DNA from 4 places in the Lysinibacillus sp. FSL W8-0992 genome. Region 2 is predicted to be linked to each of the others. Evidence: riboswitches for the same ligand, from Rfam matches in the RefSeq annotation. Region 2 holds a riboswitch; each other region holds the start of a gene.
The links. A riboswitch is a leader RNA that binds a small molecule or an ion and turns the genes downstream of it on or off. The one in region 2 is predicted to bind thiamine pyrophosphate.
Positions count from the first base shown of each region.

Region 1: linked by a shared signal. The riboswitch ahead of thiW (energy coupling factor transporter S component ThiW) and the one ahead of thiT (energy-coupled thiamine transporter ThiT) in region 2 are both predicted to bind thiamine pyrophosphate.
Region 3: linked by a shared signal. The riboswitch ahead of NSQ74_RS16225 (ABC transporter substrate-binding protein) and the one ahead of thiT (energy-coupled thiamine transporter ThiT) in region 2 are both predicted to bind thiamine pyrophosphate.
Region 4: linked by a shared signal. The riboswitch ahead of thiC (phosphomethylpyrimidine synthase ThiC) and the one ahead of thiT (energy-coupled thiamine transporter ThiT) in region 2 are both predicted to bind thiamine pyrophosphate.

Region 1 is NZ_JBBOZQ010000001.1:4,399,976-4,402,178, forward strand. Features, by position in the region: gene NSQ74_RS21935 (MFS transporter) at 1-906, shown strand, start outside; TPP riboswitch at 962-1,069, shown strand; gene thiW (energy coupling factor transporter S component ThiW) at 1,290-1,781, shown strand; gene NSQ74_RS21945 (VWA domain-containing protein) at 1,841-2,203, opposite strand, start outside.
Region 2 is NZ_JBBOZQ010000001.1:1,431,060-1,433,262, reverse strand. Features, by position in the region: gene map (type I methionyl aminopeptidase) at 1-221, opposite strand, end outside; gene thiT (energy-coupled thiamine transporter ThiT) at 476-1,036, opposite strand; TPP riboswitch at 1,158-1,265, opposite strand; gene NSQ74_RS06880 (DUF4870 domain-containing protein) at 1,394-1,726, shown strand; gene NSQ74_RS06875 (hypothetical protein) at 1,755-1,877, shown strand; gene NSQ74_RS06870 (SMC family ATPase) at 2,066-2,203, opposite strand, start outside.
Region 3 is NZ_JBBOZQ010000001.1:3,217,032-3,219,234, forward strand. Features, by position in the region: gene NSQ74_RS16220 (thiamine-binding protein) at 1-245, opposite strand, end outside; gene NSQ74_RS16225 (ABC transporter substrate-binding protein) at 246-1,241, opposite strand; TPP riboswitch at 1,436-1,547, opposite strand; gene NSQ74_RS16230 (hypothetical protein) at 1,887-2,203, shown strand, end outside.
Region 4 is NZ_JBBOZQ010000001.1:518,922-521,124, reverse strand. Features, by position in the region: gene NSQ74_RS02460 (AEC family transporter) at 1-672, shown strand, start outside; TPP riboswitch at 720-834, shown strand; gene thiC (phosphomethylpyrimidine synthase ThiC) at 984-2,203, shown strand, end outside.

The sequences.
Region 1 (2,203 bases), 3.0 Mb from region 2:
TGGATGCTTTTTGTTGCTCGATTCTTAGGAGGTTTAGGTTCTGCCTTTGTAGCACCTCCAATTATGGCGTTTGTAGCAGATATCACAACGTATGAAGAACGAGGTAAAGGAATGGGCATGTTAGGTGCCGCTATGTCTCTTGGTTTTATGATTGGACCAGGTATTGGTGGATTCCTATCTAAAGTTAGTTTGCATTTCCCATTTTTTATGGCCGGAGGAGCTGCTATTATTGCCTCTATCCTTTCATTGTTGTTATTACCTTCTACAAAACCAAGTGCAGCTCAGAAAGCACAAAAGCAAGACAATCTCGTGAGGCAGATGGCACGTTCAGTCCAAATGCCATACTTTGTTATGTTGGTTATTATGCTAGTGTTCTCGTTCGGCATCGCCAATTTCCAAACGACATTATCATTATTTGTGACAGACAAATTTAACTACACACCTACCGATATTGCGATCATTTTAACTGTCGGTGGCGCATTTGGTGTTGTTGTGCAAATGTTCATCATAACACCACTCTTTAAACGCTATGGGGAAATGAAAGTTGTATTAGTCAATTTATTTATTGCTGCTGTAGCTATTTTCCTAATATTATTTGTTTCTGGCTTCGCACTTATTTTAGTTGTCGCAACGATTTTCTCAACGGCAACAACACTGATTCGCCCAGCCGTCAACACACTGATTTCTAAACTTGCTGGCAATGAACAAGGTTTAGCCGCTGGACTTACCAATGCCTATATGAGCCTTGGAAATATGATTGGTCCTGCACTTGCGGGTCTTTTATTCGATTGGAATATGAACAGTCCGTATATATTTGGGGCAATTATTTTAATGACATGCTTCTTACTAGCGCTTATTTGGACATTGAAAAAGGCGCCGCATCTTATGCAGCCTGATATAAATTAGTCCATTGACAATTATTTGTAATATGGTACATTTATTATCGAAAAATTAAATCGTTTAACACCACTAGGGGAGTCTTTACAAGGCTGAGACGTATATGCTCATATACGGACCCTTTGAACCTGATCTAGTTCACACTAGCGGAGGGAAGTGGCGACGCTTGCTTTCGTGTAATTTAAAATGCAAGGCCGCTTCCTTTCGTGACAAGGAAGCGGCTTTTTTGTATTCATTAGACAGTGCTATCGGCGATTTTGCGAGGTCTACCGGCGATTTGTCCGGTTTAATCGGCGATTTCGGAAGTTCTATCGGCGATTTCTCACATTTTACCGGCGGTTCACTGGGTTCTTTCGGCGATTCATCGCACAAAACTAAAAGGAGTATCTATCATGTCTATTCGAAAACTAACTACGATGGCTTTATTAGTAGCTATTGCAGTAGCAGGCTCTATTTTTGTCTCCATTCCAACTGGCATTGCACGTGCTTATCCTGTACAACATGCGATCAACGTCATCTGTGCCATTCTATTAGGTCCTATGCCTTCCATCGTCGTTGCTATAGTTACATCATTGATTCGTATCTTAACAGGCACAGGCTCTCTTTTAGCGATTCCTGGTAGCGTCATCGGTGCGGCATGTGCAGCCTTTGCTTATAAATACAGTCGCAACAACTGGCTAGCTGGTGTAGGTGAAGTATTTGGCACTGGTATCCTTGCCTCATTAGTCGCTGTACCATATGCGCAGTTATTAATGGGAACGTCCGTAGGAGCATTATTTTTTATGCCTGCATTTTTTACATCTAGTTTAATTGGGGCATTTCTTGGTATTATGATTGCTAGCAGTCTAAAGAAAACCGCATCGCATCTTCTTATTACGAAGTAGCTATGTTTATAAAAAAAACGATAGCACACGCTTTTAGCAATGTGCCATCGTTTTTTAAATTAAGAGCGTTTTTTCATCCCTTTTAATAACTGTGCAACGTTCGTGTCTTCCGACTGTACAGTTGCTTCTTCTACAGACTTTTCTTTTTGTTTATGCCTTGTTATGAAGCTCCAGCCAAAGCGTCGAATCGTAATATCTACGAAGAATAATAGCATCCCCGTTAATAATAACCATGTTGCAATATTTTGGCGCTCTGCTCCTTTGTTAGTGAACTTACGGAACACATCTTGCGGTTCTTTCAAGACAGAGCCACCAGTTTGCTTCGTTAGTTGCTCGACAAGTGTATCATTCACAGGACGTAATTCATATTCTGCACTGTACGGTACGCTTAGTCCAGCCTGGTAAATCGCCTGTTCTTCGTC
Region 2 (2,203 bases):
ACTTCCTCATTGACACTAATACAAGTGTATCCTGGGAAATCATATTCTCCTTTAGGACCAGAAATAGCTCCTGCTTCAGCAAACATGCGGCCTGCAATTTCATCTAATTCAAGTGTTGTCACACCCGGTTTTGTAGCTTCCTTCATTGCCTCACGAATTTCTGCACAAATGCGACCAATTTTTTTAAAGGCTTCAATTTCTTCTTGCGTTTTTACAATCATTTTTAACGTCCCTTTCATCTAATATCTATTCATTAATATAACATAACTTTATATGTCCATAACGCCAAACGCTTTAATTATTCTATGCTAACATTATTTCATAAGTACCATGCAAATAATAATTAGGCCTTTTTTGAAGTTCTTCGACTAAAAAATATTGACCAAATAACGTGGAAACCTTGGATGATAAAAAAAATAGCATACTAAGTAACACTTAGCATACTATTTTCTCTTTTAGGACAGTCTTATAGTGTTTAAGATTTTCGCTGCATTAATTGTGGCGCAGCTGTAAATAATAGCACAGCAACAATGGCTGTTAAAATTGTTGCTGGAAGCATGTATGTTCCATTGTAAATGATTGAATAAATCCATGCGTTTTGCTCGCCTGCATACTCTGCAAAGAATACTGCACCTGCAAATGTGTGCGCAAGATAACGTAGGAATCCAGCTAACAACGTACCAATGACAATATAAACGGCCATTTTCTTTTTATTTAAAGCTGTTGCCGCTTTTAATACAGGTTCACGAACGATTGCCGCTAAACCTACTACGGTAAAGGCTACCCCGTAATCTAGTAATCCTTGAAGCCAGTGCACAATATAAGCACCAAACATTGTTTGCATAACACCAATCAATAGCCCGGTTGTGAGCCCTGACAAGAGACCCCAACGAAATGCTATTAAGATGATTGGTACCATTACTAAGCTTACCGAGCCACCTTGTGCCCATACTTTAAAGGAAACTTGATCGAGTACAAGTCCTACCGCTGCGAAAATTGCAATTTCCACCAGCATGAGTAATCTTTTTTTGTCCATATTATTATTCTCTCCTTTGTTCCGATGTAGGATACAAGAGCAGGAATAGAAATCATTTTGATATGCATGTCAATCCGGCATAAAAAAACGATGCCAGGACAGAGCCTCACATCGTAAAAGTGTCGGTTTCTATCCACATCCCTACGCAAGCGTTAACTTACAGGTTCGAAGAGTAAAGGCATTACGTGCCCAGTCTCAGCTGACATCATCAGCTCCCCTTGTGGTCGTTACATCTAATTTTTTTGTTGAACACCCTCATTGTACGCAAACACTTTTGCAATTACAACCTTTTCAACATTAATTTTTTTGAAACTTTCGAGTTTTCTATGCGTAAATAATTAAAAAGGAGGGACTACTATGGAGAATCCAAAAATTTTATCTGCCTTTAGTTATCTCAGTATTTTTTTTGCACCATTTATCGTTCCGTTAATCGTTTATTTCGTGTCAAAAGATAGCGATGTCAAGAGACACTCCATCAAAGCACTTATTTCTCATTTAATACCGTTTGTCTTTGGTATCATTTTCTTTATCGTCTTTATATTTTCTACTATGTCATTAAACACGTTTGATCCTTCGTCTAATGGGAATACATTTATTATCATATGGTTTGTATCTTTTGGTATTTATTTACTCGTTTCATTAGGCATTGTCATTTGGAATATTGTCCAAGCTGTACGAGTTATTCGTTAAAATTTAGTACTAAGGAGCTGTCGTATTCATGAAAGTATCGAAAGTAGTTAAAACTGCTATAAAATTAGCGCCCATCGTTATTCCGATTGTCAAAAAAGTGGTCGCAGCAAAAAAAGGAACAACTCCAAACGTAACGACACACAAAAAATAATAGCCAATGGGCTCCTATAACGTAAAAACCCACTTCGCTTTCCTGCGGCGCAACAATCTGTAAGCCGCAGGAGGCTTCGTAGGTTTTTACTTTGTTATACATAAATTGTTTGAGTGACTGGCACTCTTTTGTGGTCTAACCCTACTCCCAGTGCCCTAAGAATTCAGAATTGTTTGAGTGACTGGCACTTATTTTACTTCAAAATGTGTTGTACTATGTCCGCTCAGCGTTTTTTCAACGTGTAATACTGCCGGCATAGCAGCCTTTAATTCGGCTACATGTGAAATAACACCAATCATTCTTCCAGAGTCTTGTAAATCAATTAG
Region 3 (2,203 bases), 1.8 Mb from region 2:
TGATATAAAATTTTCACTTGCGTAATAACATTAATAGCACCCAATTCAATCATTTTTTTATTCATCTCTTCTATAATTTGGAGTAAGGTAGACAGTTCACCTTCCATTGTCGTTTCTAGTGGTTGCACTTCATAGCGCACACCTGAAGCATCAATGATCGCAATCGCCGCATCAACGAATGGAATCACATCCTCGTATTTTTCTGTTTTAGGTATAATTTGTACACTAATTAATGAATTAGCCATTTATTTTGCCCCTTTCTTTGGTAAGAAATCATTTGTAAAAGCTTGATCTGCATGAAATTCGCCTTCTAATACGTTGTTCTTTGTCATCCAGTCCGCATAGTTTTCCCAAACTGCTAATTTTTGTTCGCCCCATTGCGCTGCATCATCTTGATATTTGTTTGCTAACCATTCCTGACTTTTATGCACAAGTGCTTTATCTAAATCAGGTACCGCTTCAAGCAATATATCCGCTGCTTCACTAGGATGCTCAATGGCATACTCATAACCTTTTGTAGTAGCTGCAACAAATGCCTTTACCACATCAGGATTATCCTTAATCATCTTTTCATTCGTTGCAAGTACAGGTGTATAATAATCAAGTTGCTCACTATAGTCTGTTAAATACTGCATATTTAATTTTTCTCCACGAAGCTCCGCCTCAATACCTGTCCAAGCATAATAGATCCAAGCAAAATCAATATCCTTCTGCATCATTGTGAAAAAGTCTAAGTCTCCTGCATTCACGATATCTAATTTCTTTATATCAGCATTTTCTTTTTGCATTAGAGATTGTAAAACAGCTTGTTCTATTGGGCTTCCCCAACCACCATACGTTTTGTCTTCGTAATCTTTTGGTGATGTAATGCCTTTTGAAGCATCTGATGCAAAGCCAGATGTATTATGCTGAATAATTGCTGCAATCGATACAAGAGGCACGTCTTGAACACGTGCTTGCGTTATACCTTCCTGGTAGCTAACGCCAAACTGAGCTTTGCCTGATGCAACAAGTTGATCTGCCCCCGCATCACCAGGTAATATAATGTCTACGTCTAAGCCTTGCTCCTCAAAGTAGCCGAGCTTTTTCGCAACATAAAGTCCTGTATGATTTGTATTAGGTGTCCAGTCCAGTACAACGGATACCTTTTTCAATGTGCTTGTTTCCTCTTTGTCCTCTTTTTCGCTACAACCAACTAATGTTAATAATGCAGCAACAAGAACGAAAAACCACTTTTTCATGCTGTGTCCTCCAAGTCTAGTAGTTTGAAAGTGTTCACGATTGAATGTTTTCACCAGAAAAGGTATTCTTAGGCCATTTGCATCGCTTCTAATAGATTACTCCTAGTTTTAGGCGGAATAATGAATCCTAAACAAAAAAACGCCTAGGAGTTATCCCAGACGTTTGCAAACGGTATCAAAAAATAGTATACGAATATTTTTGAATAGATGTTCCCTACGCTGGTACGAGCCAAATCAGGTTCAAAGGGTCAGCATCTAAACGGACGCAATCTCAGCTGGCAACTTCCAGCCCCCCTACATTCTTAACTTATGAACTTTTCGTTGATTATTATACCCATATCTATCGTAAAATGACAAGCTAGTATTTTCGTAATTGATAAAAATGAGCTTCTATTGGACTATACAAGTATTCTGCAACATGACTTTTGCAAATAGAATATGCATGGAATTTGGAACATCAAAAATTCTTCAATACGAAACAGTTAATCTTTTGCAAAACCAACAAGTTAAAAAAGAGTTATTCTCCATACAACACGATATAACTTCCATCGCCCTTTGAAAAGATAGTTGCTATGTGTCATTTAGTTATAATTGAAATTAAACTAATTATAGAAAACATTTTTTCTTCGTGATTTTTGAGAGTTTGTGCTTTATTCAAAGTGTCAGGAGTGGAAAAAGCTTTTAAAAATTACCGTAGTATTTCTTGTTTTACTCGGAGCAGCTGGCTATGCTGTATGGCATTTAGGGACAAATATCGCTTCCGAAAAAATAATTGAAAAAGTGGAATCTAATTTAGATGACGAAAATTTTGAAGAAGTTAAATCTTATATCGAGAACGATTCGAAGGTTCAAGAAATTGTAAGCGAGGCAGCAACTACAAATCCGGATACACTTCCGTTCCAAACTAAGGAAGAAGCGACACGTGTGTTAATTAAAAAAGTGGGCGTTAATCGTTTACTTGA
Region 4 (2,203 bases), 910 kb from region 2:
GGGCTAGGTCTAAAGAAAACAGAGGCAGCGGTATTTAAAAATAGTGTTGTACTCATTAACTCTGGTAACTATGGCATTCCGGTGGCACAAATGATTTTTGTGACACAACCAATTGGGGTGGCCATTCAAGTTATACTCGTTATTTTTCAAAATGTAACGACCTATACATATGGATTATATAATTTAATTTCTTCAACTAAATCAGGTATGGCCATTGTGAAGGACTTCCTGAAAATGCCGATTATTCATGCGCTCATTATCGGTGTGTCAATGAATTTCTTTAATATTGGCATTCCCCAATTTATCCGTATTCCAATTGACCACGTTGCTGATGGGTTTATCGCTGTTGCTCTTATTACGCTCGGTGCGCAACTATCTCAGCTTGAAATTAAATCAATGTTCAATAGAACTGTGTTTGTCAGCTGTTTTACACGACTTGTAGTAGGTCCAGCTGTTGCATTACTTATCATTTTTGTCCTCGGCTTAGATGGCGTTGTGGCCCAATCGCTCTTTATTGCGAGTGCATTTCCAACTTCACGTAATAGCTCGAGTCTAGCTCTAGAATATGATTTAGGGTCAGAAACTGCTGCACAAACGGTGCTTTTTTCAACAATTGTAAGCTGTATTACAGTGACAATCGTAATTTATATGGCAGAAATACTATTTACTTAATGGCTTCCATCTATTAGGAATATCTGTTACACTAGCATCAAACTGAATAGCTTAACTAGGGGAGTCCGATGAGTCGGGCTGAGAGGGAAACGCATTGAGGTTTCTTGACCCTTTGGACCTGATCTGGCTCATACCAGCGTGGGAAAGTTAATGAACTTCGCACTCCTTGAACTTTGCGATAAATGTAACCTTACATGTACAGCCGGATCCAATATTTTTTTGGATTCGGCTTTTTATTTGTAATGCTACTTGTTGGAGTGGGCTAGATTCGGTCCTTTTAATAATTTACGTAAAAGGGAGCGGAATAGTAAATGACAACAGTTAGCGAAAAAAACATGAATATTATGACAAGCTTTGAAGGAAGTAAAAAAGTATATGTAGAAGGATCACGTCCAGATATATTAGTGCCAATGCGTGAAATTAAGCTAAGCCCCACAACGGGTAGCTTTGGTGAAGAGAATAATGCACCTATACGAGTTTATGATACGAGTGGCCCTTATACAGATCCAACTTACAAAGTCGATATTACAAAAGGTTTACCAGCTTTGCGTCGTGCGTGGATTAAAGAACGGAGCGATGTAGAGGAATACGAGGGACGTACCATTAAGCCCGAGGATAATGGATTCCGCAACGCGGATGACCCGCGCATAAAGGAAAATGTTTTTCCAAAGCTTTCTCGCAAACCTTTACGTGCGAAAAAAGGCTGTAATGTGACACAGCTTCATTATGCAAGACAAGGAATTATTACGCCAGAAATGGAATTTATAGCGATTCGCGAAAATTTAAAACCAGAATTTGTACGTGCAGAAATTGCGGCAGGGCGTGCTATAATGCCATCTAATATAAATCATCCGGAGGCGGAACCGATGATTATCGGCCGTAACTTCCACGTGAAAATTAACGCCAATATTGGAAATTCAGCTGTTACTTCATCCATCGCTGAGGAAGTTGAAAAAATGACATGGGCAACACGATGGGGTGCTGATAATATTATGGATTTATCTACTGGGAAGCACATTCATACAACTCGCGAATGGATTATTCGTAATGCTGCTGTGCCTGTTGGAACAGTGCCAATTTATCAGGCGCTTGAAAAGGTAAATGGCGTTGCTGAGGATTTAACGTGGGAGGTGTATCGTGACACGCTAATCGAGCAAGCTGAACAAGGGGTTGATTACTTCACGATTCACGCAGGTGTGTTGCTGCGCTATGTACCGCTTACAGCTAATCGTGTAACGGGTATTGTTTCGCGTGGAGGTTCAATTATGGCACAGTGGTGTCTATTCCATCATCAAGAAAATTTCTTATATACTCATTTTGAAGAAATTTGCGAAATTATGAAAACGTATGATGTTGCCTTTTCGTTAGGGGATGGATTACGACCTGGCTCAATTGCAGATGCCAATGACGAGGCGCAGTTCGCAGAGCTTGAAACGCTAGGGGAGTTAACGCAAATTGCTTGGAAGCACGATGTACAAGTGATGGTAGAGGGACCTGGGCACGTGCCAATGCATCTTATTAAGGAAAATAT